3 regions of the Pseudomonas sp. NPDC078700 genome follow, and region 3 is predicted to be linked to each of the others. Evidence: predicted binding sites of a transcription regulator. Region 3 holds the regulator's gene; each other region holds the start of a gene.
What was found. The regulator sigma-54, encoded in region 3, starts transcription at its own class of promoters, with help from an activator protein. The targets are predictions, from matches to a motif close to ANTGGCATNNANNTTGCTNT.
Positions count from the first base shown of each region.

Region 1: nirB (nitrite reductase large subunit NirB) is a predicted target of sigma-54. The motif match lies at 6,557-6,576, and genes of this name have one in related genera.
Region 2: ACIGCM_RS02555 (flagellar basal body rod protein FlgF) is a predicted target of sigma-54. The motif match lies at 5,987-6,006, and genes of this name have one in related genera.

Region 1 is NZ_JBITUI010000001.1:83,787-93,486, forward strand. It holds gene ACIGCM_RS00390 (diguanylate cyclase) at 1-329, opposite strand, end outside; gene ACIGCM_RS00395 (hypothetical protein) at 779-1,846, shown strand; gene ACIGCM_RS00400 (DUF4198 domain-containing protein) at 1,917-2,780, shown strand; gene ACIGCM_RS00405 (HupE/UreJ family protein) at 2,786-3,367, shown strand; gene nirD (nitrite reductase small subunit NirD) at 3,435-3,800, opposite strand; gene nirB (nitrite reductase large subunit NirB) at 3,800-6,361, opposite strand; gene ACIGCM_RS00420 (protein kinase) at 6,694-8,421, opposite strand; gene ACIGCM_RS00425 (formate/nitrite transporter family protein) at 8,473-9,285, opposite strand.
Region 2 is NZ_JBITUI010000001.1:534,843-544,542, reverse strand. It holds gene ACIGCM_RS02590 (chemotaxis protein CheV) at 35-970, shown strand; gene cheR (protein-glutamate O-methyltransferase CheR) at 1,100-1,933, shown strand; gene ACIGCM_RS02580 (bacteriohemerythrin) at 2,130-2,594, shown strand; gene flgB (flagellar basal body rod protein FlgB) at 2,927-3,334, shown strand; gene flgC (flagellar basal body rod protein FlgC) at 3,349-3,792, shown strand; gene flgD (flagellar hook assembly protein FlgD) at 3,814-4,491, shown strand; gene flgE (flagellar hook protein FlgE) at 4,536-5,843, shown strand; gene ACIGCM_RS02555 (flagellar basal body rod protein FlgF) at 6,055-6,795, shown strand; gene flgG (flagellar basal-body rod protein FlgG) at 6,842-7,627, shown strand; gene flgH (flagellar basal body L-ring protein FlgH) at 7,689-8,384, shown strand; gene ACIGCM_RS02540 (flagellar basal body P-ring protein FlgI) at 8,396-9,499, shown strand; gene flgJ (flagellar assembly peptidoglycan hydrolase FlgJ) at 9,511-9,700, shown strand, end outside.
Region 3 is NZ_JBITUI010000005.1:273,161-282,860, reverse strand. It holds gene ACIGCM_RS18755 (KpsF/GutQ family sugar-phosphate isomerase) at 19-993, shown strand; gene ACIGCM_RS18750 (KdsC family phosphatase) at 993-1,517, shown strand; gene lptC (LPS export ABC transporter periplasmic protein LptC) at 1,529-2,095, shown strand; gene lptA (lipopolysaccharide transport periplasmic protein LptA) at 2,082-2,618, shown strand; gene lptB (LPS export ABC transporter ATP-binding protein) at 2,622-3,347, shown strand; gene ACIGCM_RS18730 (RNA polymerase factor sigma-54) at 3,485-5,005, shown strand; gene hpf (ribosome hibernation-promoting factor, HPF/YfiA family) at 5,195-5,503, shown strand; gene ptsN (PTS IIA-like nitrogen regulatory protein PtsN) at 5,519-5,983, shown strand; gene rapZ (RNase adapter RapZ) at 6,000-6,857, shown strand; gene ACIGCM_RS18710 (HPr family phosphocarrier protein) at 6,870-7,142, shown strand; gene pmbA (metalloprotease PmbA) at 7,189-8,535, opposite strand; gene yjgA (ribosome biogenesis factor YjgA) at 8,644-9,162, shown strand; gene tldD (metalloprotease TldD) at 9,256-9,700, opposite strand, start outside.

The DNA of each region.
Region 1 (9,700 bases), on a different contig from region 3:
GCAGTGTTGTTCATCGCCAACATAGACAGCATCATCACGGTAGGTAACAGGTTGAACTCAATGGTGGCTATCCAAAAGCCTCCCATAAACGAGTCGACCAGTACATGTCTGCGCTCATTCACAAAAGGCGAAGCAGCCATGCATGACAGGAAATAAGCGAGCCATGGCCAAACAAAGCAGTAGCCAACCAGCAGCGCCCACACAGCCACAGAGTGCTCACGCCCCCAAAGCACGCTGGCAACTGCGAAAAAACCCACACCCAAGCCAATTGCCCGAGGCAATGAAGTGCGTTTGGCGAAAGACAGACCGGCTTTTGGATTGCTTACCATAAACCCTACCCTAGGAATCTTCTGAAAAGTACAGCGCTAGGTATTACCGGGGCATTCATTACTGCGATTGCAAGAGACCAAAGCGTCTCAAATTCATAGGGTAATCGGGCTGTTATACCACTGTATTTCTGTCACCAAGTGTCTGCAACTGGACGACAGCACGGCGATTAATAAATCCGGTGCCATACGGCTGAATAGAGCTGCTAGCCCCGCTAAAGATAGTCAGCATTCCCTGTTCTAACCAGTCAGTTATGGGTAGTTAGATGACTATTTCGCCGCCCTGCCCTTGGTTTTTTTGCCCACTGAACCTGCGCGAAAGCCAGCACCCAGTCGGTTGACCCGTAAATAGGCCACCGATACTCTCAGTCCCCGCTAAGACACCAGGCAGCACACGTACTACACTATGTACACAGCGTAATGCGCTCAAGTTAATTAATAGGGAGCTACAGATGTTCAAGAGTCTAAGGACAGTCCATACAGCCATCGCCTTCACCGCAGCCATTGCATGCAGCGGCCAAGCGCTGGCGAGCCATCACTTCGAATCCCGCATCGTGCAAAAAACGCCAACGCTTAACCAGTTGGATAACTTCGTATTTGCTTCTGAGCGTCCCGATCACACAGTATTTGTGATGACCTTTAGTGCGGTTCCCAAAGCTGGAGTAGACGGAGCCCTCTCCACTCACGCGCTGTATAACATCCACGTTGCCAATGATGAGGCTTATAAAACCGGCCATACGTATAGCGTCAGCTATACAGGTGATGATGAATTCAGCCTGTACGCAGCGGATGCCCCTAACGTCGCAGCAGGAACCAAAGGCGCTAAATTGACCGATGGCCGCGTTGGTAAAACCACCGAACTAGAGAATGGCATCAAAGTCTGGACCGGTGTCGTCAAAGACCCCTTCTACGGTAACTCCACCAGCCTTGGTTTGCTGCGCGCTCAACTTCACAATGGCACCGCTTACGACCCATCAATCTGGGCGCAGGCACAGGGCAAAAGTATTTTTATCGGCCGTAAGGCCGCTGCAATCGTGTTGGATGTACCGAACTCAATGCTAGGTTCGAGCGTACGGGTATTTATGACCACTGACGCGCAAAAGAATGGGGCCTGGCAGCAGGTTCAGTACTCAGCAAACCCGCTGATCTCTCACACCATGCTGTTTGAAAATGGTGCACTCAAAGCCCAGCTTGATGGTAGCCGCCCTGATACTCAGAAGACTATCAAATCACTAATTTCTGCCCGCATCACCCGCGCAACATTATTGGCAAACAGCCAAAAAGACCCAATCAAGTACGCCGACAAAGTCGCCGATATGCTGATACCTGATGTGCTCACTTACAAAGTGGGAACTGCGGCTAAATATGCTGCCAGCGAGCGCAATGGACGCTCACTCGATGACGACGCAATGAGCGCTGTCTTGACCATGCTGCTTGGCACACCGACTGATCAGAAAATCAGTAACCCAAAACTGCATACACCAGGCTTCCCTTATTTGGTCCCGACCACTGTCGATTGATCCATCAATACGCCCGCAGCGCTTGAGTTGATTGCTGCGGGTCACCGCTCACGAAATCAAGGACGAAACCGTGTTTTCGCTAATAGCCTCTTTAGCAGACGGTGCGCTGCGCCGCTCAAGCAATCTAGCCCACCGGCTACGTCAAACAACCTTGGCACTGTCCATATTGACGCTGGCACCAATGGCAAGCGCCCATGAATTCTGGTTAGTGCCTCACGATGCGCAAACTGGCGTCAAGCAAAGGGTCGTATTCGAACTGCGAGTCGGGCCAACCTGGCCTGGGGTGAAAACCCCTCGCGTGGACAATCTGGTTAACTGGTTCACAGCCAGCGATGCCCAAGGAGAGTGGAAGGTTGCAGGCCGTGATCGCATGCTGGCAGTCGGCAACTTCACCACCCGCTCTCCAGGTGCGACTGTTGTCGGTATGCGGACCAACAGCGCTCACCTGGAGCTATCGGCAGTTGAGTTCAACAAGTACTTGAAGGAAGAAGGCCTGATTCAAGTGCTGAAAACGCGTGAGCGTTTCGGCCTGGCTGATGCGCCTGGCCGTGAGAATTTTTCCCGCTGTGCAAAAAGTATCATCTTGGTTGATGGTCAAAGTCAGGGCTACGACAAGCAGATTGGCTTACCGCTAGAGCTCTCCCTGAAGACCGATCCTCTGGCGCTGCGCACCGACCAGCCCTTTAGCATTCAATTGACGTTCCTGGGTGAGCCTCTGGCGAACACCTTGATCAAGGCGCAATTGAAGGCCGACCCACCTATCGAGCTAAGCGCTACGTCCGACGCCCAGGGCAGAGTTGATTTCAAGCTGCCTCAAGGTGGTTTGTGGCTGTTCAATGCCGTGCATATGGAGCCCAGCAGTGAAGACGATAGCGACTGGGAAAGCCTGTGGGCTTCTCTGACCGTTCAGCTAACGACCCAATCTAACGAGTAAGTCTTATGAACCTGCGTACACAACATTTACCTCAGTTAGGACTCTGGCTGATCATCATGCTCGTCAGTACAGGCGCTCAGGCGCACTCAGGCGTACAGGCTGGCTGGCTGCATCCGTTATCAGGCATGGATCACTTGCTGGCAATGATCGCCATTGGTGCATGGAGCACCCAAATGGGAGGCCGCGCAATCTGGATTGTGCCCAGCGCCTTCGTTTGCAGCATGATGGTCGGTGGAGTTCTTGGCTTTGAACAAGTAGACCTGCCGGGTGTGGAAATCGGCATTTGTATGTCGGTTGTGTTACTCGGACTGGCCATTGCCTTTGAAAAGACCTTCCCCGTGGTCATAGCTTCAATAGGCGTGGGCATCTTCGGTATGTTCCACGGCTATGCCCACGGCTACGAAATGCCGGTGATGGACAACAAGCTGACCTACTCGGCCGGATTCCTGAGTAGCACGGCCTTCTTGCATGTCGTCGGCGCAGTCGGCGCACTGCTGTTATTCAAACTTGCCCGTGGCCGCGTGATACTTCGCGTACTGGGCGCAATTTGCGCCCTACTCGGGGTTTACTTGACCGCTCAGCTATAAGCCCAAACGCTGTAAGCGGCTAATACCTATTAGCCGCTTACAGCGTCACGCCCTGAAACTGCAACGCTCAGCTCATGGCAATTTCTACATGCTCCCCGGCAAAGCGTACTGGCCAGGTGCGCAGTTGTTGCTCTGGGTATTCCAGGCAACTGCCATCATCTAGGCGAAAATGCTGCTTATACAGCGGTGCAGCAATCACCAGGTCGCCTGCCAGATTGCCGACAATACCGCGACCAATCACGTTAGCACCGGACTTTGGATCACGGTTATCGACTGCATAGAGCTGCTTGTCATTGGCCTCCCCCGGCAGATAAAACAAAGCAACTTGGACACCCTCGACCCAAGCAACCACACCGGAATTGGCGACCAAATCCTGTTTGCTACACAGCGCTTGCCACTGTTGAATTTGATCGGCTACGCGTAACTGGCTCATTAGACCACCTCTTCAAATAACGGAATCAGGGACAGCTCGGTATCGCGAACAGGGCGACGTTGTTCGCGCTCCTTTACAAAATGAATATCCGGGTCGCTGCGCTTGTCATTGACGAAGGTACGGAAGCGCTTGAGCTTCTCCGGGTCTTTCAATGCATTGGCCCACTCACACTCATAACGATCGACTACAAGCTGCATCTGCGCCTCAAGCTCAGTCGCAAGGCCGAGACTGTCCTCGATGATGACCGCCTTGAGATAGTCCAGCCCCCCTTCCAGTGATTCACGCCACACCGACGTCCGCTGCAGACGATCTGCCGTGCGCACGTAGAACATCAAAAAGCGGTCGATATAGCGGATCAGGGTTGCGTCATCCAAATCCGTCGCAAAGAGTTCAGCGTGACGTGGGCGCATACCGCCGTTACCACTGACGTAAAGATTCCAGCCGTTTTCAGTGGCAATCACGCCAACGTCTTTGCTTTGCGCCTCAGCACATTCACGGGTGCAGCCAGAGACCGCGAATTTGATTTTGTGCGGCGAGCGCAAGCCTTTGTAGCGGTCCTCAAGCAGCAACGCCATGCCGACACTGTCTTGCACACCGTACCGGCACCAGTTGCTGCCAACGCAGGATTTAACTGTGCGCAAGGATTTGCCATAGGCATGGCCTGTCTCAAAACCTGCCGCGATCAACTCACCCCAGATATCCGGCAGCTCATGAAGTTGTGCGCCGAATAAATCAATGCGCTGACCACCGGTGATTTTGGTGTAGAGGTCGTATTTTTTCGCCACCGCGCCAATTGCCAACAAGCCATCCGGGGTGATCTCGCCACCGGGAATCCGCGGCACCACTGAGTAGGTGCCGTTCTTTTGCATATTGGCCATAAAGGTGTCGTTGGTGTCTTGCAACGACACCAGCAAGGGGTCGGTAATCGAGCGGTTCCAGCAAGACGCCAGCACCGAACCCACCGCTGGTTTGCAGATGTCGCACCCCAGATGACCCTTGCCATGCTTGCTGAGTAGCTCATCGAAGGTCTCGATGCCCTCGACACGCACAATCGCGTACAACTCTTGACGGGTATAGGCAAAATGCTCGCAAAGGCTCTTGTCTACAACTACACCTCGGGCCGTCAATTCATGTTCAAAAACTTGCTTAAGCAGCGCCGCACAGCCGCCGCAACCTGTTGCTGCCTTGGTACAGGACTTAAGGCCTGCAAGGTCACCACAACCGCCGTCAATAGCTGCGCAAATCGCGCCTTTGCTGACGTTATGGCAGGAGCAGATGGTTGCCGTATCCGGCAATGCATCAGCACCCAACGCAGGAGCGCCCTCGCCTTGCGGCAAGATCAAACAGGAAGGATCAGCGGGCAGCTTGATGCCGTTTTGCACGTATTGCAGCAAGGTATCGTAATAGCTGTTATCGCCAACCAGAACTGCACCGATGGCATGCTTACCGTCGGGCGAAACGACCAGACGGCGATAGCTGGCAGTGGCTTCGTCAATAAAACGGTAACTGCGAGAACCTGGGGTGGCGCCGTGCGCATCGCCAATGGAACCAACATCGACCCCGAGTAATTTAAGCTTGGTTGACATATCGGCCCCCATGAAAGGGTCGCTGTCTTCCCCGCAAAGCTGGGTCGCCACCGCGCGAGCCATTTGATAACCCGGAGCAACCAAGCCGAAGACGCCACCGTTCCATGCGGCGCACTCACCAATGGCATAAATATGCGGGTCGTTGGTCCGGCATTGACTGTCGATTGCTATCCCGCCACGCGGACCCAGTTCGAGTTCACACTGTTTAGCCAGCGCATCCTGCGGGCGAATCCCCGCAGAAAATACAATGAGATCGGTTTCAAGAAACTCATCGCCAACAAAGTTCATGCGGTAACGGTATTCGCCACCCGCACTGATCGATTGGGTTGCGCGGGACAGGTGCACACTCACGCCAAGGGCTTCTATCTGGGCCTTGAGCGCCAAGCCGCCGTGATCATCCAGCTGCACAGGCATCAACCGCGGTGCAAACTCCACCACGTGAGCTTCCAGCCCTAAAGATTTCAACGCATTGGCTGCTTCTAATCCAAGCAAACCACCCCCCACGACCACACCGCGGCGAGCGTTTTTGGCTGCTGTCTGGATAGTGTCCAGGTCAGCCAATGTGCGGTAAACCAAACGCGAGTCACCTTCGGCACCTTCAATAGGGGGCACGAACGGGTAAGAGCCTGTCGCAAGCACCAGCTTATCGAACGTAAAGCAGCCTTCTGCGCTGATCACCTCGCGGCGTTGGCGGTCAATCTCCAGCACAGGAACGCCCAAATGCAGGGTTACTCCCGGTTGCTGATAAAGCGCTGCGCTACTTAGGGCCAGGGACTCGGCATCGCGACCCGTAAAGTATTCGGAAAGATGCACACGATCATAGGCCCGCAGCGGCTCTTCACTGAACACATGAATGCTGTATTGAGACAAGGCACCGCGCTCTATCAATTGCTCTACGCAGTGATGACCGACCATGCCGTTGCCAATAACGATCAGGGTTTGCAGATTATTCAAGGTTGCGACAGTGGAGTTCATAGAGCACCTGTACAAGCCAATCACGTTTTTAAAACCAAAAAAAAACGCCTGGAACCTAGAAGGTTCCAGGCGCCTTTGCCTGTTAGTTGCAGCTAAACCCAAGGCCGCAATGCCTTGTTTAGCGATGCTTGCCCACGTTCGGATCGCCATTGATCGAGTGAGCGGCCCTCAGCTGGTGAGAGCATTACCTCAGTAAAAGCAAGGCTTATGCCACATCCATGAAAGTAATGTTTTAGAAGCTTTCCAACTAAATCGAGGGTAACAACAAGGGGCTTTTAGAACAGCGATGGTGCAGTCAACCCATCCGACGCACCAGTCTGATGCCCGTTCGCTTACTGGCCCCTGCTTATCAGCCAAATGACCAGCACCGCCAGAAGCGCTGACAAACTCTTCCAAAACAACAAAGGGTTACGCTCCAAGAGGGGCGCACGGTGTTTGTTGAGCACGTTCTTGCTCGGTTGGCGCAACTCGAAAATAAATTCTGAGAGCGCCGGATAGCGCTTGAGTGGGTCGGGGTTCAGGGCTTTACGTAGCACATCATCAAGCCACACAGGCAACTCGCGGTTAGCATCATGCAAGGGCTGATAGACCAGACGGTTTTGTGCTGCACGGCTTTTGCACTTGGCCACATCGGCACCATAGGGCAAGTGACCACTGAGCATTTGATAAATAATCACCGCCAAGGAGAACTGGTCAGACCCTTGTGAGCCGCACTCTCCCAAGAAATATTCTGGTGCCGTGTACTGTGCAGTGCCAAGCAACTGGTTGCGTTCAATTGGCGAAGTAATCTCCATCAGTCCGGCGACTTGTGCCGAGCCGAAGTCGATCAACTTTATGCTGCCATCGGCATCAATCATGATGTTGTCAGGCCGCAGGTCCTGGTGGAGCATTTCCAGGCGATGAAACGCCTGCAAGCCTTTGCCGATTTGCTCAGCCATGGCCCGCACCTTCTCCAATTCAGGCTGAGGATGGTCGAGCAACCACTGACGCAGCGTTTGCCCCTCAACAAATTCACTGACGCTGTACAGATAATTACGCTTGCGCGTCGGCACTGGAGCCTTGAGTACGTATGGGCTGTCGATGCGCCGTGCCACCCACTCTTCGCTGAGCAGGCGCTCCAGATGCGCAAGATCATGCTGCAAATCGACCGAGGGTGCTTTGAGTACAACCTGGGCATCAGTTTCGATGTCTTGCGCCAAGTAAATATGGCTACGACTGCTGGCATAGAGTTCACGAATAATCCGATAGCCGTCGAACTCCGCACGTGCCTCAAGCACCGGCGCAAAAGGCAACTCCGTGAGTTGCTGCTGCAACTCGCTGGCATCTTGCAGGGGTACGCTGTCGACCCTGACTATCTGCACCGTTAAATTGTCATCACTGCCTTGCGCATAGGCGTGCTCGACAATCGAACGCGCGGCCGCCTCTAAATCGTGATCCAGGGTCTGAATCAACTCGACCATATACGCCGAACTGGCAAACTCATAAACACCATCAGTGGCAAAGACAAATCGGTCACCCTGCTCCACCTGAAGGCTTCTGTAGTCGAGCTCAAGGTGCGTATTGACCCCCATCGCCCGGCTCAAGTAACTCTTGTCTTGTGAGATCCAGAGGCGGTGATCCTCAGTCAATTGCTCCAACGTCGAATCACGCAGGCGGTAGATACGCGTATCACCGGCATGAAAGATATGCGCAGTGGTTGACTTGATCACCATGGCGCTCAAGGTGCACACATAACCTCGATCCAGGTCGTAGCGGTATTGGCTTTGCCGTGTTTGTGCATACAACCAGGAATTGGTCGCCATCAACACCCGCTGCGCCGACTTTTTTACCGACCAAGCCTCAGAGGTACAGAAATAATCACTGAGAAAACTGCCGACAGCTGACTCGCTGGCAATATGACTGACAGCACTGCTACTGATGCCGTCAGCCAACGCAATGGCAATGCCCTTAGCGGTGAGCTGCGGCTCAAGTGGGATGAAAACACCATGAAAATCCTGATTGGCAGCCTTTCGCCCTTTATCTGAGCACTGCCCAATGGATACTTTCAGCTGGCTTGCCATGTGGCTCCCAACACGACCCGCCAGCAATGCCGGCGAGCCGTGATCGCACAATTAGTTGAAGCTGCGCTTGGGAGCAGTCTTCACGTGGGTGGTGTACAGCGTCAGGCCAGTGAATGCCATGCCGCCAACCAGATTACCCAGTGCAGTGGGGATTTCATTCCACAGCATGTAGTCCATCACTGAGAAGTTACCGCCCATGATCATGGCTGATGGGAACAGGAACATGTTCACAACCGAATGCTCAAAGCCCATGTAGAAGAACAGCATGATCGGCATCCACATGGCGATGGTTTTGCCACTCACTGTGGTCGAGATCATTGCGCCAACTACGCCCATTGAAACCATCCAGTTGCACAGCATGCCGCGCAGAAAAATGGTCAACCAACCGGCAAGGCCGTATTCCGCGTAACCCAAGGTGCGCGCCTCACCAATGTGCGAGATTTTTTCACCAATGACGCCCGGGCTGGTAGAGAAACCGTACGTGAAGACGAAGGCCATCATAAACGCCACGGTCAGTGCACCGGCGAAGTTGCCAAGAAACACCAGACCCCAATTGCGCAGCACTCCATTTACAGTCACTCCAGGACGGCGGTCGAGCAGCGCCAGAGGCACGAGTACGAAAACCCCGGTGAGCAAGTCAAACCCCATCAGGTAAAGCATCACAAAGCCGACCGGGAACAACATAGCACCAACCAGTGGCATGCCTGATTGCACGGTAATGGTAATTGCAAAAACAGCTGCCAAAGCCAGGATCGCGCCGGCCATAAATGCGCGAATAAGGGTATCGCGAGTCGACATGAAAACCTTCGATTCGCCTGCATCCACCATTTTGCTGACAAACTCAGCAGGAGCTAGATAGGACATGTTTTTCTCTCTGAGGGTGAGTTTTTAAACGCAAAAAAAAGACGCCTGAAGCCTTTCAGCTCCAGGCGCCTTTGCCTGTTAACTTTTAGGGCTCAACCGCCCTGTTTAGCCCAACGAACAACTGGGTTTAATACCGTCTGATCGCCGTTGATCATTGGGCCACGTTGCGCGTTGAGCAATTGTGTTACCTAACTAAGTATTGAAAAAGCAAGTTACGCGCCAAACCCTGCTCAGTTAACGCTGATCCGCAGTTTAGAGGCGCCTCTCGTATCCTTTGCCACGCATGCCCCGGAGCAAAAGGAACCAAAACGGAGCACAGCTCAAGCTGTATGCCCCATCCTGTAACCGCGTGCTGCTGGGAGATTAAATGGCTGGCCAAATAAAAACCCGCAGCCACCTGGTTAGGTGACGGCGG
Region 2 (9,700 bases), on a different contig from region 3:
CAGTCGTACGGGCGCATAGAATAAGGAGAATGGCATGGCTGGTGTCATGGACTCGGTGAATCAACGCACCCAGTTAGTCGGACAAAATCGTTTAGAACTACTGTTGTTCCGCCTTGACGGCAAACAGCTGTATGGGATTAACGTATTTAAGGTGAAAGAGGTGCTGCAGTGCCCACGCCTGACAGTCATGCCAAAATCCAGCTCGGTGGTGCGCGGGGTGGCCAATATCCGAGGCGGGACAATCCCGATCATTGATTTGTCATTAGCGACAGGCCGCAAGCCGCTGGCTGATTTGAACAGCAGTTTTGTGATCATCACTGAGTACAACACCAAGACTCAGGGTTTTTTGGTGAGTGCAGTTGAGCGCATCGTTAATATGAATTGGGAAGAGATCCTGCCGCCACCTAAGGGCACAGGGCGTAGCCATTATCTGACTGCGGTGACCCATCTTGATCAACAGATGGTTGAAATCATCGATGTTGAAAAGGTACTGGCAGAAGTTTCACCTACGTCAGAAGCGATTTCAGAAGGGGTCGTGGATGCCGCGACCCATGTTAAGGCGGTTAAACAGCATGTGCTAATAGTTGATGACTCATCGGTGGCGCGTAAGCAGGTGTCGCGTTGTTTGCAAACCGTTGGTGTGGAGGTTACAGCGCTCAATGATGGCCGTCAGGCGCTGGAATATCTGCGTAAGATGGCTGATGAAGGGCGACGCCCAGCGGATGAGTTGCTGATGATTATTTCTGACATTGAAATGCCAGAAATGGATGGTTATACCCTGACCACGGCTATACGCAGTGATGCACGGATGGAGGGGGTGCACTTGTTGTTGCACACCTCACTCTCAGGTGTGTTCAATCAGGCCATGGTCAAGAAAGTGGGTGCCGATGATTTTCTCGCCAAGTTTCGGCCGGATGATTTAGCCTCAAGAGTGGTTGAACGCATCAATCAGGTTGATCGCGGCGAGTAAGCTGCGACAAGCGGCAAGGCTGTCACAGAGTTAACTGTGTCTTTACAGTGTGATGATGCATCAGAAGCCCGCCTAAACTTGTTTACTGGGTGGGGGTCGCATAGATCAATACTATTATTTTGCGGGGCAATGCGAGTGACGTCAGGAAATTTGGACTTCGAACAATTCAGGAGCTTCCTCGAAAAAGCCTGTGGAATCTTGCTCGGCACTAATAAGCAGTATCTGGTTTCCAGTCGGCTCAATAAGCTGATGGAGCAGAACAGTATCAAAAGCCTTGGCGAGCTGGTCCAGCGTATGCAAGCCATGCCGCGTAGTGGTTTGCGTGAGCAAGTGGTAGATGCCATGACCACCAACGAAACCTTGTGGTTTCGTGATACCTATCCCTTTGAGGTGATGAAAAAGCGCGTGCTGCCTGAGTTGCTCAAGGCTAACGCGGGCCAGCGTTTGCGTATATGGTCGGCCGCCTGTTCGTCGGGGCAAGAACCCTATTCGCTGTCGATGACCATTGATGAGTTCGAGAAGAGCAATATTGGACAGTTGCGCGGCGGTGCTCAAATCGTTGCCACCGACCTGTCGCCAACCATGCTGGCCAACTGCAAGTCAGGTGAGTACGACAGTCTGGCGATTGGTCGTGGTCTCTCTCAAGAGCGTTTGCAGCGCTATTTTGAGCCCAAGACTCCGGGGCGTTGGGTGGTCAAGGCACCGATCAAAAGCCGTGTCGAATTTCGTCCGCTTAACTTGCTGGAAAGTTACGCCAGCCTGGGGAAGTTCGATGTGGTGTTCTGCCGCAACGTGCTGATCTATTTTTCGGCAGAGGTTAAGAAAGATATTCTTACCCGCATCCACGCGACCATAAAACCGGGGGGCTATTTGTTCCTGGGTGCTTCCGAGGCGCTCAATGCGCTGCCTGATTTGTATCAGATGGTTCAGTGCAGTCCGGGCATCATTTATAAGGTCAAGTAACCCCTAACAGCAGGCCAAGTGTCTGCTGTTATATTTTTGATAGTGAAGCGTTGTTGCCCACCTCATCACAACATCTGCTTACCCTGTAACGGTAATGGCAGATGGCTTGATTCATGTCAGTTCCAGTTGTATCTGCTGTCGATAAAGTCGCCCAGTGCTCGAACGCGTCGAGCTCGACAGGGTTAAGGACTGGGTAATGGAATTGCTTGTTTGGCAGAACGACCTGAATACCGGAATAGAGGTGATCGACAATCAGCATCGGCGGATTGTCGAGATGATCAACGTGCTGATTGTGGCGCAGCAAGCGGGGCATAGTCGCAGTGAAGTGGGGGATGTACTCAACGATCTGGTCGATTACACGCTTTCACACTTTGCTTTTGAAGAGTCGCTGTTGGAGGAGTCGGGCTACAGCTTCACTCGTCCGCACAAGCGCGTGCATGAAGTGTTTATTGGCAAGGTCAATGAGTACAACATGCGCTTTAAGGCAGGTGAGGACATAACAGTTGAGCTGATCAATCTGTTGTCGCGCTGGCTGTTCAACCATATCCGCAATGACGATGCTGCCTATGCCAAGGTTGTAATCGACAATATGAATCGAATCACCCAAGACAAACAGCCGGCTGGCTGGCTGTCTCGCTCCATGCGCAAGTTTTTTAGCTGATACAGCCCGCGCTCAACAATCCTTTCGGCGCGGCGTTCTGTTCGCGCCACTGGACGGCCAGTACCCCGAGTAAATTCAGCCGTTGAAATGACGTTGCGCTCCTTGCCTGTGGTGGTTCGGCCACCGACATCAAATGCGTTCTGAGCGGCAATACGCTAGCGGGTTAGTGGGTAAAGGCTTTGCCGCAAGCGGAAATTCATTGCCGCTTTAGCCTCGGTGGTCACTCTATTTATTCGTAAGCTGTTGTATTTAAAGGCTTAAAATTATTGGCACAGGGTTTGCTTTGTTCCTTGCACAGAAAACGGCTTCGGCAAACGGCAAGGGCACAAACCATGAGTATCAGCTTCGCAAGCGCACTTGGCATTCACCAGCAGGCACTGGGCTTTCGTTCCCAGCGTGCCGAAGTGTTGGCCAATAACATGGCGAACGCAGACACGCCTAACTACAAGGCGCGTGACCTGGATTTTGCCTCTGTGCTGGCTGAGCAAAATGCCAAGACTCAAGGCGGTACTTTTGCGTTGAACCGTACTAACTCACACCACATCAGTGCTGAGGGTATGGCCACCGCCGAAGCTGAGCTCAAGTACCGCACGCCGATGAGCCCTTCGCTGGATCAAAACACCGTCGACACCCAGCTGGAACAGTCGAACTACGCGCAAAACGCTATCGAATTCCAGACCAGCTTTACCTTACTCAATAGCAAATTCAAAGGGCTGGTCAGCGCCCTGCGCGGCGACTAACGGAGACTGATGCCATGTCACTAGCCAGTGTATTCAATATTGCCGGGACCGGCATGAGCGCGCAAAGCACGCGCCTCAATACCATTTCCAGCAACATCGCCAACGCCGAGTCGGTGTCGTCGAACATTGACCAGACCTACCGCGCTCGCCACCCAGTGTTCGCCACCATGTTTCAGCAGGCGCAAGGTGATGATAGCGGCTCACTGTTCGCGGAGCAGGATGCAGCAGGCAGTGGTGTTCAGGTGCTGGGCATTGTTGAAGATCAAAGTTCGTTGATGCCGCGTTATGAGCCTAACCACCCGGCAGCTGACGAGAATGGCTACGTGTATTACCCCAACGTCAACGTGGTTGAGGAAATGGCTGACATGATCTCCGCCAGCCGGGCTTTCCAGACCAACGTTGAAATGATGAATACCGCTAAACAAATGTTGCAGAAGGTGCTGACCCTGGGTCAGTAAGCCATCAATGAGGAACGCTAAATGAGCGTCGATAGCACCAGTGGCGTTGGCAGTTCGGTCCTTGATCAACTGCAGATTAAATCGTCCAGTACCGGTACAGACAAAGAGCTTGGTAAAGACGAGTTCTTGAATCTGTTGGTTGCCCAATTGAACAACCAGAACCCCCTTGAACCTCAGGGTAATGGTGAGTTCATCGCCCAGTTGGCGCAGTTCAGCCAAGTAGAAGGGATTCAGCAGTTGAACGGTAGCGTCGATACCTTGCTGTCGGGTTATCAGTCTTCTCAAGCCTTGCAAGCCTCGTCCCTGGTTGGGCGCAAAGTGATTGTGCCGACCGACAGCGCGGTGGTTGATACCAGCGAAAGCTTTAAAGCCAGCCTGGTGCTGCCGACCAGCAGTAGCAACGTCTACGTCAACGTTAAGGACAGCGCCGGTTCAGTGGTGAGCCGCGTCAACCTGGGTGAGCAGGAAGCCGGCAATGTCAGCTTTATCTGGGATGGCAAGGACTCAAGCGGCAATGTGATGGCGCCAGGCACTTACACCTTTGAGGCGGAAGCGACCTATGCCGGTGAAACCAAAGGTCTGTACACCATGCTTCCAGCCAACGTTGACAGTGTCACTTTGGGCGGCAGCGAACTCATGCTGAATTTGGCCGGGCTGGGCAGTGTGCCGCTCTCGCAGGTTCAGGTAATCGGTCAGTAATCAACACGATTTAATGGCCGGCTGTTCCGGCAAAGGAGTATTCCATGGCGTTCAATATCGGGCTTAGCGGTCTGCGCGCAGCGACCAGCGATCTCAACGTTACCGGTAATAACATCGCCAACGCAGGCACGGCTGGCTTCAAGCAGTCGCGCGCCGAGTTTGCTGATGTGTATGCTGCTTCTGTGCTTGGCTCCGGCAAAAATGCCCAGGGCAGCGGGGCACTGCTCAGTGACGTGTCGCAACTGTTTAACCAGGGTAACGTTAATTACACGCAGAACTCGCTGGATTTGGCGATTAACGGTAATGGCTTCTTCCGCACCAGTAATAATGGTGATATCAGCTATACCCGCGCCGGTTATTTCGGCACCGACCGCGCCGGTAATATCGTCAATAACTTTGGCTACAAGCTGCAAGGTTATGCGGTGGATGGTAATGGTAACCTGCAAAACGGTGTTATCTCTGACCTAAAGGTTGAGAGCGCCAGCCAGGCACCAAAGCCGACAGGCACCATTACCCAGCCGTTCAACCTTAACTCGACGAATGAAGTCCCGACGACAACGCCGTTCGACCCGAATGATCCAACCTCGTTTAACTCCTCGACCTCGGTGAATATCTTCGACTCGCAGGGCAACTCCCATGCGTTCACGCAATACTTCATCAAAACCGGTGCTAACAACTGGCAAATGAATGTACTGGTTGATGGACGCAACCCAGGGACGCCAACTTCGACCACGCCCTATTCGGCTGACCTGACATTCAATGCCGCCGGCCAATTGGACACTGCAGCGCTGACTTCGACAGATTTTACCGTCGCTGCAAACGGCACCTTGAATATGACTAACTGGGTGCCGGCCGCTTCTGATGGTGGTACGCCAGCCGTTTGGAGTGGTAATGGTGCTACCGCGAACGCGACGGGGGTCAATTTTGACTTCCGCGGCACGACCCAGTATTCGAGCCTGTTTGCGGTCAACAGTGTTGACCAAAACGGCTACACCACCGGTGAACTGGCAGGCCTTGAAATTGATGATACCGGGGTGATTTTTGCCCGCTACACCAATGGCCAGTCGAAAGTGCAAGGGCAGGTGGTGCTGGCGAACTTTGCCAACATGCAAGGCCTGACCCCGGTTGGTAAGACCGCTTGGGTGCAGTCGTTCGAGTCAGGTGAGCCGGTTATTGGTGCGCCAAACAGCGGTACTTTGGGTGCGTTGCAATCCGGTGCTCTGGAAGATTCCAACGTTGAGCTGTCGGATCAACTGGTCAACCTGATTGTGGCGCAGCGCAACTATCAGGCGAATGCGAAAACCATCGAAACTGAAAGTGCGGTGACCCAGACCATTATCAACCTGCGTTGATTTAATGCGCTGACCAGACTTTGCCGCTCGCGGCAAAGTCTGGCCGACCGCATCTCACCGATCGTTGTACTAAAAAGCTCCTTTGGGAGCTTTTGTTTTATATAAAGTCTATATTTATCAATGGTTTAATTGTTAATTTCGAGGCTGGCACAGGCTTTGCAGTATTGCCTGTATAGAGCACAAGGCGGCACGCCTATCTCGGAGAGTTACCATGGATAAAATGCTTTACGTCGCCATGACTGGGGCCCAGAACAACACACTGGCTCAGCGCGCGCATGCCAACAACTTGGCGAATATTTCAACCAGCGGCTTCCGTCGTGATTTTGAACAGGCGCGGGCAATTTCCTCATTCGGTGAAGTCTACCCGTCACGTGTTTATGCGATGAGTGAGCGCCCAGGTACTGACTTTACTCCGGGCTCACTGCAGGAAACCGGGCGTGATCTTGACGTCGCAATCGGTGGTGAAGGCTGGCTTGCCGTGCAAGCGCCAGATGGCAGCGAAGCCTATGTACGCACTGCCAGTTTGAATGTTGACGCCTTGGGGGTATTGCGCACTGGCAATGGTTTGCCGGTTATGGGCAATGCCGGGCCAGTTGCCGTGCCGCCAGAGCAGGGCATCGATATCGGTCAGGACGGCACCATCAGTATTCGTGCGCTGGGTGAGGCACCCAATGTGCTGGCAGAAGTTGACCGACTGAAACTGGTTAACCCCGATCCTAAGCAGCTGGAAAAGGGTGCCGACGGCATGATGCGCCTCAAAGGCGGCCAGCCTGTGCAGGCAGATGCGACCGTGCGACTGACCTCAGGCTTTCTCGAGTCAAGCAACGTCAACGCAGTGGAAGAGATGACCGCGATCATGTCGTTGTCCCGTCAATTCGAGCTGCAAGTAAAGATGATGCGTACTGCCGAAGACAATTCGTCGGCCATGGCGCGGGTTTTGCAACTTAGCTAATTATCAGCACGCGGCGACGTGAAAATGTCACCCGAGGAGAACAAATATGCTTCCGGCACTGTGGGTCAGCAAAACCGGTTTGTCCGCTCAGGACATGAACCTGACCACTATTTCCAACAACTTGGCCAACGTTTCGACCACTGGCTTCAAACGCGATCGCGCTGAATTTGAGGATCTGCTGTATCAGATCCGTCGTCAGCCTGGCGGCCAGTCGAGCCAAGACAGTGAATTGCCTTCGGGTTTGCAGCTCGGTACCGGTGTGCGCATTGTCGGCACCCAGAAAATCTTCACCGCAGGTAGCTTGCAGACCACCGAGCAGCCCCTCGATTTGGCTGTTAACGGTCGTGGTTTCTTTCAAGTGTTGATGCCGGACGGCACTGTTTCATATACCCGTGACGGTAGCTTTCACCTCGACTCCGACGGCCAGGTGGTGACCTCCAATGGCTTTCCCCTGGAGCCCGCAATCGTGCTGCCTAACGAGGTTAAAACCTTCACTGTGGGTGAGGACGGTACGGTCTCGGTTACCACCGCTGGTAATGCTCAGCCACAGGTGATCGGCAACTTGCAAACCGCTGACTTTATTAACCCGGCTGGTCTGGAAGCCATAGGCAGCAACCTGTTTCTCGAAACCGCTTCCAGCGGCGCGCCACAAGTCGGTACTCCGGGTTTGAATGGCCTGGGGACCACGTTGCAAAACACCTTGGAAAACTCGAACGTCAGCGTGGTTGAAGAGTTGGTGAACATGATCACCACCCAACGCGCCTATGAGATGAACTCAAAAGTGATCTCAACTGCTGACCAGATGTTGTCCTTTATTACTCAGAATCTTTGATGGTTTTGGCCACGCGTTGAGCGGGCCTTTGCGTTAACTGTTACACCGCGAGGGTGGATCTATGAATCGGCTAGTTATTGTTTCTTTACTGTTGGGCACTGCGCTGTTAAGTGGTTGCGTTGCGCCTGTGGCCAAGCCGAATGATCCTTACTACTCGCCAGTGCTGCCGCGTACACCGCTGCCGGCTGCGCAAAACAACGGTTCCATCTATCAAACCGGTTTTGATAACAACCTGTTTACTGATCGCAAGGCCTATCGGGTCGGTGACATCATCACTATCACCCTCAATGAGAAGACCCAGGCGAGTAAAAACGCTGGTTCGCAGATCTCCAAAGACAGCAAAACCAGCCTTGGTTTGACTTCGCTCTTTGGTGGTGGGGTAACCGCTGATAGCCCGTTTTCTGGCGGAAATTTGTCGCTTGACGCTTCCTACAGTGGCAACCGCGACACCCAGGGTGACAGCAAGGCTGCACAAGGAAACAGCTTGACCGGCTCGGTCACTGTGACAGTGGCGGAAGTCCTGCCTAACGGCATTCTTTCAGTACGCGGTGAAAAGTGGATGACGCTCAACACTGGTGATGAGCTGGTGCGTATTGCGGGCCTGGTGCGTGCCGATGATGTGGCCACTGACAATACCGTGTCTTCGACCCGTATTGCCGACGCCCGCATTACTTACTCAGGTACGGGAGCTTTTGCCGATGCCAGTCAGCCAGGTTGGTTTGATCGCTTCTTCCTTAGCCCACTGTTCCCGTTTTGAGGGCTGCAAGCATGCGTCTAAGCAAATACCTGATGATGTTCGCCGTGCTGCTGTTAAGTGCAGCAGCGCAGGCTGAGCGTCTTAAAGACTTGGCGAGTATCCAGGGTGTGCGGAGTAACCAACTGATCGGTTATGGCTTGGTCGTGGGTTTGAACGGCAGCGGCGACCAAACCACGCAAACCCCATTCACGGTGCAGACCTTTAACAACATGCTTGCCCAGTTCGGCATCAAAGTGCCGGTGGGCGGCAACGTCCAGCTTAAGAACGTCGCGGCTGTTTCGATCCACGCCGATTTGCCGGCGTTTGCCAAGCCAGGCCAGACCATTGATATCACCGTCTCCTCCATTGGTAACGCCAAGAGCCTGCGCGGCGGCAGTCTGTTGATGGCACCGCTTAAAGGTATCGACGGCAACGTCTACGCCATCGCTCAAGGTAACTTGGTAGTGGGCGGCTTTGATGCTGAAGGCGGTGACGGCTCGCGTATCACCGTTAATATTCCTTCGGCTGGGCGTATTCCCTCAGGTGCCACTGTTGAACGTTCGGTGCCAAGCGGTTTTGATCAAGGCAACAGCCTGACCCTTAACCTCAATCGTCCAGACTTCACCACTGCCAAGCACATTGTTGATCAAATCAACGAGCTGCTTGGCCCGGGTGTGGCTCAGGCCATCGACGCCGGCTCGGTACGCGTCAGTGCGCCGCTGGACCCTAACCAGCGGGTTGATTACTTATCGATCCTTGAGAACCTTGAAGTGCAAGCCGGTCAAGCGGTGGCCAAAGTGATTATCAACTCACGCACCGGCACCATCGTCATAGGCCAAAACGTGCGCGTGCAGCCAGCTGCAGTGACCCACGGCAGCCTGACGGTGACCATTACTGAAGACCCAATCGTCAGCCAGCCGGGTGCTTTGTCCGGCGGTCAAACGGCTGTGGTACCACGCTCACGCGTGGATGCAACACAAGAGGCCAAGCCGATGTTCCGCTTTGGCCCAGGCACCACGCTGGATGAAATCGTCCGTGCGGTTAACCAGGTTGGCGCTGCGCCTTCCGACCTTATGGCCATCCTCGAAGCGCTGAAACAAGCTGGCGCTTTGCAGGCTGACTTGATCGTTATTTAAGGGACGGATCGATGGACTCTCGACTCACTGCAGGACTCGCCAGCGCTGGCACCACTTCACTGGATACTGGCGTTGCAACTGACCTTAATCGGCTGAGTAAATATAAAGTCGGTGGCGACAGCGAAGCTAACATTGGCAAAGTCGCCAAAGAGTTCGAGTCACTGTTTCTCAATGAAATGCTCAAGGCTATGCGCTCCGCTA
Region 3 (9,700 bases):
ATGGCCTGACCGACCGACATGAACCAGTCAAACGATCTGATCAAATCTGCAGAGCGCACCATTCGCCTTGAATTGCAAGCGGTTGAAGAACTGCTGCCACGAATTGATGACAACTTTGTCCGCGCTTGCGAACTGATCCTTTCGAGCAAAGGCCGAGTAGTGGTTGTCGGCATGGGCAAATCCGGTCATGTCGGCAATAAAATTGCCGCGACCTTGGCCAGCACTGGCACCACAGCTTTTTTTGTACATCCGGCTGAAGCCAGCCATGGCGACATGGGCATGATCACCCGCGACGACGTTGTACTGGCGCTCTCCAATTCAGGCTCGACGGCTGAGATTGTCACCTTGCTGCCACTGATCAAACGCCTGGGCATCAAGCTGATCAGCATGACTGGCAACCCGGAGTCAGTTCTGGCCAAAGCGGCCGAAGTCAATCTCGATGCCAGCGTATCGAAAGAAGCCTGCCCGCTTAATCTGGCGCCCACGTCATCGACCACGGCATCATTGGTGCTCGGCGACGCACTGGCGATCGCATTACTCGAAGCACGCGGCTTTACCGCCGAAGACTTTGCCTTTTCACATCCCGGCGGCGCACTGGGCCGGCGTCTACTATTGAAAGTAGAAAACGTCATGCACACTGGTGATGGCCTACCCACAGTCATATCAGGCACCTCGCTTCGCGAAGCGTTACTGGTTATGACCCAAAAAGGCCTCGGCATGACCGTTGTAACAGATTGCAACGGTTTACTCGCCGGAATCTTCACAGATGGCGACCTGCGCAGAACTCTGGACCGGGAAATTGATCTACGCCTTGCAACCATTGACCAAGTCATGACCGCTCACGGCAAAACCGCACGCGCCGAAATGCTCGCGGCTGAAGCGCTGAAGATCATGGAAGACCATAAAATCAGCGCCCTGGTGGTAGTTGATGAAAACGACCGTCCAGTGGGCGCACTAAACATGCATGACCTGTTGCGCGCCGGAGTAATGTAATGACACCTGAATTCAAAGCGCGTGCCTGCGCAATCAAACTGGCAATTTTCGACGTTGACGGCGTACTCACTGACGGCAAGCTATATTTCCTAGTCGATGGCAGTGAATTTAAAACATTTAACACCCTCGATGGCCAGGGCATCAAAATGTTGATCAACTCAGGTGTGCGCACAGCTATTATTACCGGACGCAAGACGCCGGTGGTTGAACGCCGGGCACAAAACCTGGGGATCCAGCACCTATATCAGGGGCGCGAAGACAAACTGGCAGTGCTCGACGAACTGCTTGGTGAACTCGGCCTAAACTATGAACACGTTGCCTACCTGGGTGATGACTTGCCGGATCTGCCGGTTATTCGTCGAGTAGGCTTGGGCATGGCTGTTGCCAGTGCAGACCCTTTTGTCAGGGAACACGCGTTCGCAGTGACCCAGGCTAAAGGCGGTGAAGGCGCCGCTCGTGAGTTCTGCGAGCAGATCATGCTCGCCCAAGGCACCCTTGAAGCTGCTCAAGCAGCCTACCTGTAGACCTGCAAACTATGCGCAAACCATTAAACATTTTGCTCCTCCTGCTTGGCGTGCTGCTAGTCGCCGCAGCGGGCTACTGGAACATCAACCCGGACAGCTTTGCGGACAAACCCGCCAAGACCACTGCGCAAAACACAATCGACTTCTATGTGGTCAACTCTAAAACCGTGCAATATCAGCCTGACGGTACATTGCATTACGAGATGACTGCCGACAAAGTCGAGCATGCCAAAGCCTCGGATATCTCCTACCTCACCCAGCCAGACCTGCTGCTGTACCGTGAAGGAGAGTTGCCATGGCATGTCCAAAGCGAGAAAGGCGAAGTTTCACCTGGCGGTAAAGAGGTCGAGCTGATTGATAAAGTTCGCGTTGAGCGCACCGATGCAAAAGGTCGCCCAACCTTGCTTACGACCAGTCGTCTTACGGTAATTCCCGATAAGGAATATGCGCAGACCCAGCAAGCCGTTAGAATTGAAGCGGCCAACGGGGTGACCACGGCGCAAGGAATGAAAGCGTATTTAAATGACAGCCGGATGCTCCTGCTGTCCAACGTAAGAGGCCAGCATGAGGTTCGTTAAAACCCTCCCCCTTCTACTCAGCTTAGGTGCATCGCTAGGAAGCGTTAATGCCTGGGCTTTGCCAACTGATCGCGATCAACCGATCCGCGTACAGGCCGACAGTGCCGAGCTTGACGACAAGCAAGGCGTGGCAGTGTACCGCGGTGATGTCGTGATCACCCAAGGCACCATGAAAATCACCGGCGACACTGTCACCATTACGCAGAACGCCAAAGGCGAAGTCGATGTCTTTACCTCCGTCGGACGCCCTGCGTATTACGAACAGAAGCCTGCAGTCGACAAAGAGATCGTCAAAGCCTACGGCCTGACCATTCAGTACTTTTCCGCCAACGAGCGCATTGTGCTGATTGACCAAGCCAAAGTCATCCAAGAGGGTAATACCTTCGAGGGCGAAAAAATTGTCTACGATACGCAGCGCCAAATCGTCAATGCTGGCCGCGCAAATGGCACCAAGGTGACCACGCCGCGCCCGCGTATCGATATGGTGATTCAGCCGAAGAACAAACCCACCCAAGGGCAGTAATTAATGGCTACATTGAAAGCCCAACACCTGGCTAAAAGCTACAAAAGCCGCCAGGTTGTCCGTGACGTTAGCCTAAGCATAGACAGCGGCCAAATCGTCGGCCTGCTTGGCCCTAACGGTGCAGGTAAAACCACCTGCTTCTACATGATTGTGGGCTTAGTCCAGGCTGACCAGGGTCGGATCCTGATTGATGACCTCGATGTCAGCCACCAGCCAATGCATGGCCGTGCCCGTGCAGGCATTGGCTACCTGCCGCAAGAAGCTTCCATTTTTCGCAAGCTCAGCGTGGCCGATAACATCATGGCAATTCTTGAGACGCGTAAAGAGCTGGACCGTGCAGGCCGCGAGGCTGAATTGGAGAGCCTGCTTGAGGAATTCCATATTCACCACATTCGTGACAACCTGGGCATGAGCCTTTCTGGCGGCGAGCGGCGTCGCGTTGAAATCGCGCGCGCCTTGGCCACTGCACCAAAATTTATCTTACTTGATGAACCATTTGCCGGTGTCGACCCGATTTCGGTCGGCGACATTAAGCAAATCATTCACCACTTAAAAGCCAAAGGTATCGGCGTATTGATTACCGACCACAATGTGCGCGAAACACTGGATATTTGCGAAACAGCCTATATCGTCAGTGACGGCCAGCTCATTGCAGAAGGTGATTCAGAAGCCATTCTGGCTAACCAGACAGTTAAAGAAGTCTACTTGGGTCATGAATTCCGCCTTTAAATGGGGTTTTTCTCGCCCAATTAGCGTCAACAGCTAGGCAAAGCACTGCGATTCAGGCATATAATTTGCTTCCTTGAGGCGCCTTATCAGGTGCCCTGTAGTGGATTGCGCAGAGACGCCGGTAAATAAGGTCTGCAATGAAACCATCGCTAGTCCTGAAGATGGGCCAGCAGCTGACGATGACTCCTCAGCTGCAACAAGCCATTCGCTTACTCCAACTGTCGACCTTGGATCTTCAACAAGAAATCCAGGAGGCACTGGAGTCAAACCCAATGCTTGAACGCCAAGAAGATGGCGAAGACTTCGATAATTCGGACCCTATGGCCGACGGCGCAGAAACTGCGCCTGTCGAGCAGCCGGTTCAACAAGACACCTACGAAGAAAGCAGCAACCACCAAGATGCTCCACAAACTGTGGACAACCTGGACGACGGCGAGTGGAATGAACGCATTCCCAATGAGCTGCCTATCGATACTGCCTGGGAAGACGTCTACCAAACCAGTGCCAGCAGCTTGCCGAGCAGCAGCAATGACGACGACGAGTGGGATTTCACCACCCGCACCTCTACCGGTGAGAGCCTGCAGAGCCATATGCTCTGGCAGCTCAACCTGTCGCCAATGTCCGACAAAGATCGCTTGATTGCAGTCACCCTGATCGACTGCATCAACCCCCAAGGCTACCTCGAAGAAACCCTCGAAGAGATTCTCGAAGCCTTTGATCCAGAATTGGATATCGAGCTTGACGAGATTGAGGCCGTCCTGCACCGCATCCAGCAGTTTGAGCCGTCAGGCATTGCTGCCCGCGACTTGCGCGAATGCCTGACCTTACAGCTACGCCAACTGTCCGCCAAGACGCCTTGGCTGGCAGAAGCACAGCGCCTGGCTAATGATTACCTGGATCTGCTTGGCAATCGGGATTACAGCCAACTGATGCGCCGCATGAAGCTCAAGGAAGACGAGCTGCGTCAGGTTATCGAACTGATCCAGAGCCTTAACCCACGCCCAGGCTCGCAGATTGAATCAAGCGAGCCTGAATACGTGGTGCCCGACGTCATCGTGCGCAAGCACAACGAGCGCTGGCTGGTTGAGCTCAACCAAGAGGCTATGCCTCGGCTGCGGGTCAATGCCCAATATGCAGGTTTTGTGCGCCGTGCTGACTCCAGCGCTGACAACACCTTTATGCGCAATCAGTTGCAAGAAGCCCGCTGGTTTATCAAAAGCCTGCAGAGCCGTAACGAAACCTTGATGAAAGTCGCGACCCAGATTGTCGAGCATCAGCGCGGCTTTCTTGATTACGGTGACGAAGCGATGAAGCCGCTGGTACTACACGATATCGCCGAGGCAGTTGGCATGCACGAGTCGACCATCTCGCGCGTTACCACACAAAAATTCATGCATACCCCGCGCGGCATTTACGAGTTGAAATACTTCTTCTCAAGCCATGTCAGCACTTCCGAAGGCGGAGAATGCTCGTCTACAGCGATCCGCGCGATCATCAAAAAACTGGTTGCAGCGGAAAATGCAAAAAAGCCGTTGAGTGACAGCAAGATCGCTGGTTTACTGGAGGAACAAGGCATTCAGGTAGCTCGCCGCACAGTTGCTAAATACCGTGAATCCCTCGGTATCGCGCCTTCAAGTGAACGCAAGCGATTGATGTAACAGCTGATGAACAGGAAAATCGTCTCACCCAGTATCGAACTGGCCCACGCCTCGCTAAAAGCAGCCATACTGCTCTTATCCAGAGTGTGAAATTGCCAGACTCGCTGACTGAGAGCTTTTCGCGCCACAGTGTTCCGGCGGCAAGCAAAACAGCTTGTCTCTTACACACGGCAACAAGGAGAATGCGGTATGCAAGTCAACATCAGTGGACACCAGCTAGATGTGACCGACGCCCTGCGTGACTACATCGACGAAAAATTCAGTCGACTAGAACGCCACTTCGACAAGATTACGAATGTGCAAGTCATTATGGAGGTCGAGAAGCTCAAACAGAAAATCGAAGCCACCTTACACATTGCGGGCGGCGAAATAGTCGCCAATGCCGAACACGATGATATGTATGCAGCAATCGATTTACTGACTGACAAACTCGACAGACAACTTATCAAGCACAAGGAAAAGCAGCTCGACCGTCAACAGGGTGCAATGGCCCGTTGATATCGCCCAACTCCTATGATCCGACTTGAAAATATCCTGACCCCCGGCCGTTCCTTGGTGAACGTGCCGGGCGGCAGCAAAAAACGTGTTCTCGAACAGATTGCCAACTTGGTTGCGCGCGAACTGCCCGACCTCGATGGACAAGACATTTTCGAAAGCCTGATTGCCCGCGAGAAACTCGGGTCCACCGGTTTTGGTAATGGCATCGCCATTCCACACTGCCGCCTGCCCGCTTGCAATGCGCCAATCAGTGCATTGCTCAGGCTTGACTCCGCTGTAGATTTCGACGCGATCGATGGCGCACCGGTAGATTTGCTATTCGTCCTGCTGGTTCCTGAAGCCGCCACGGATGAACACCTGGAACTGCTTCGTCAAATCGCGAGCATGCTTGATCGCAGCGATGTACGTGAACGATTGCGCCAGGCCCAAAGCAATGACGCCCTGTATCAAGTTGTTGTCGATATCCAGAACAACAGCTAAATGGCAGAGAACTCCCATGCGCTTGATTATTGTCAGCGGTCGCTCAGGATCAGGTAAAAGTACGGCCCTTGCTGTTCTCGAGGACAACGGCTTTTACTGCATTGATAACCTGCCAGCCAGCTTGCTGCCGCAACTCGCTGAGCGAGCGCTTCAGCAGCAAGATTCAGTTCGCCCCAATGTCGCGGTGTCAATTGACGCTCGTAACCTGCCAAGCGATCTGAATATGTTCCCAGAGCTGCTTGAACAAGTGCGTGCACGCAATGTTCAGTGCGATCTACTGTACCTGGATGCAAACGAAGAAACCTTGCTCAAGCGTTTCTCGGAAACCCGCAGGCGTCATCCACTGACTAACGACAATCGTTCGTTAGCAGAAGCCATTACCGATGAAGCGCTGCTGCTTGAGCCAATCATCGATCTGGCCGACCTAAAGATCGACACCACCCACCTGAATCTCTACCAGCTGCGCGATACCCTCGCTCTGCGCCTGTTGAACAAGCCAGATCCGGGCACAGCATTTCTGGTTGAGTCCTTTGGCTTTAAGCGTGGCATGCCAGTTGATGCCGACGTGGTATTTGATGTGCGCTGCCTGCCGAACCCCTACTGGCGGCCTGAGTTGCGCGACTTTTCAGGCCTCGAAAAGCCGGTTTCAGACTACCTGGACAGTCAGCCGGATGTTCAAGAGATGTATCAGGACATCCATGACTATCTGAGTAAGTGGTTGCCACGTTTTGCGGCCAGCAATCGCGCCTATGTCACTATCGCAATTGGCTGCACAGGCGGGCATCATCGCTCGGTGTATATTGCCAATCGTTTGGGCAAAGCACTCAAAACGCAGCTCAAAAACGTCCAGACTCGCCACCGCGACCTCAGTTAAGGAATCGCCGCGATGCCCGCCTGCGAAGTAATCATCATTAACAAGCTCGGTTTGCATGCACGGGCTGCCGCTAAATTTGTCGGTGTAGCCAGCCAATACCCGTGCTCCATTAAAGTAGGCCGCACATCAGAAAGTCTGGTCGATGGCAAAAGCATCATGTCGGTCATGATGCTCGCCGCCGGCAAAGGCACCTCAATTCACCTGTTCACCGATGGCGATCAAGATGAGCAGGCGCTCGAAGCAATCCTGGAGTTGATCAACAACTTCTTCGACGAAGGCGAGTAAGACACCGAGGCGGGTGGACAACCTGAATTGTCCACCGACATCCCTCTTAACTGCCTGCAACAGTCATGCGTTCGATCAATACAGAACCGGTGCGGATGCTGCTACGCAGCTCAAGATCATTACCTACCGCAACAATTTGCTTGAACATGTCACGCATATTGCCAGCAATGGTCACCTCTTGGACCGGGAACTGGATTTCGCCATTTTCAACCCAATAGCCGCCCGCCCCCCGCGAGTAATCGCCAGTGACCATATTCAGGCCATGGCCCATCAACTCAGTGACCAGCAGGCCACGGCCCATGCGTTTGATCAATGCTTGCTGATCTTCATCACCATGGGTAACAAACAGGTTATGCACACCCCCTGCATTGGCGGTACTTGGCATGCCCAACTTGCGCCCTGAGTAGGTACCCAGCACATAGGACAGCAACTCGCCGTTCTCAACAAAGGATTTGGCATACGTGGCCAAACCATCGCCATCGAATGAAGCGCTGGCCATAGCCCGCGGAATATGCGGACGCTCATCCAAACTCAGCCACTCAGGGAACAGCTGTTGGCCGATAGTGCCCTCCAGAAATGAAGACTTACGGTAGATACTGCCGCCTGAAATAGCCCCGAGGAAGCTGCTGAACAACCCCGTTGCCAACTCAGCCGCAAACAATACCGGCACTTCACAGGTGGGCACCGGGCGCGCACCAAGTCGACTCACCGAGCGCATGGCTGCACGTACGCCAATGTCTTCTGGGCTGGCCAGCAGCTCACCCTGGCGGTTAACGTCATACCAATAATCACGCTGCATAAGCCCGCCTTCTTCGGCGATCATCACACAACTCAAACTGTGTCGGGTGCTGGCATAACCGCCGACGAAGCCATTGCTGTTGCCATAGACCCGGCAACCTTGATGCGTGCTCAGGGAGGTACCATCGGCATTTTTTATCCGCTTATCCGCCTCAAATGCCGCGTTCTCACAACGTAAAGCATGCTCAATTGATTGCTCTGGGGTTATCGACCAAGCGTGGTAGAGATCCAAATCAGGCAGATCACGCGCCATCAGTGCGGCGTCGGCAAGGCCAGCGCTTTCGTCTTCCGAAGCATGTTTGGCAATGGCCAAGGCAGCTGCCACTGTTTCGCGAATGGCTGCATCACCGGTCGCAGAGGTGCTTGCAGAGCCTTTACGCTGACCGAGGTACAAGGTGATGCCGAAACCTTGATCACGATTGAACTCGACCGTTTCAACCTCGCGTTGGCGCACTGTAGTCGATAAGCCTTGCTCAACAGAGACCGCAACCTCACAGGCACTGGCACCCTGTTTTTTGGCTTCAGCGATAATCTGCTCCACTTGCGCCTGTAACTGCGGCACCGCTTGTGGACCGACGGCTTCTACTGAACTCATATTCACTCCTGAAATTATTTTCGCTGTGAGCAGCACCCTGTCGGGCCTAACCGCTTACAACGAAGAACTAACTGCTATCATGACGGGGTTTTCCACTGGATCGCCCCCATGTCTGAATACTTTGACGACTCCTCCGCAGAGAAAAGCAAAACCCAGGTCAAACGCGAGCTGCATGCTTTGCAAGATCTCGGTCAACGTCTGGCTGCTCTAAAGCCGGACCTGCTAAACAAATTGCCACTCACCGAAGAGCTGCGTACTGCGCTGGCTGAAGCGCCCAAACACACCGCTAATTCGGCAAAAAAACGTCACACCCAATTCATCGGCCGGTTGATGCGTGATCAGGACACTGACGCGATTCTGACCCTGCTTGATCAACTTGACGCCTCAACCCGTCAATACAACGAACGCTTTCACGCCCTTGAGCGTTGGCGCGACCGTTTACTCAATGGCACCGATGAAACCCTTGAAAGCTTTGTCGGCGAATACCCTGAAGCTGACCGCCAACACCTGCGCCAGTTAATCCGCCAAGGCCAACACGAAACCGCGCAAAACAAAGCACCAGCGGCATCTCGTAAAATCTTCAAATACATCCGTGAGCTAGACGAAAGTAAACGCGGCCTGCGTTAACCTCGCGAAAGCCACTGCGCAGGACCTTCCTGCACATAGAAACTGCAAAGACAGCTCAGTTACTCATGAGCCGGGTCTTTGCAGTTTTTTGCATTAGCCGCCAGTCCCCCCCACGGTGATTGCATCGATTTTCAAGGTTGGCTGGCCTACGCCAACGGGAACCGACTGACCGTCTTTGCCGCAAGTACCCACGCCACTGTCCAGAGCCAAATCATTACCGACCATAGAGACCCTGCTCATGGCTTCAGGGCCGTTGCCGATCAGGGTTGCACCTTTGACTGGCGCAGTAATTTTGCCGTCTTCGATCAAATAGGCTTCGCTGGTAGAGAAAACAAACTTGCCACTGGTGATATCGACTTGCCCACCACCTAGGTTGGCGCAGTAAATACCCTTCTTCACCGAACGAATAATTTCTTCTGGATCACTCTCACCCGCTAGCATGTATGTGTTGGTCATGCGTGGCATGGGCAAATGCGCGTAGGACTCACGACGACCATTACCGGTAGGCCGAACACCCATCAAGCGCGCATTAAGCTTG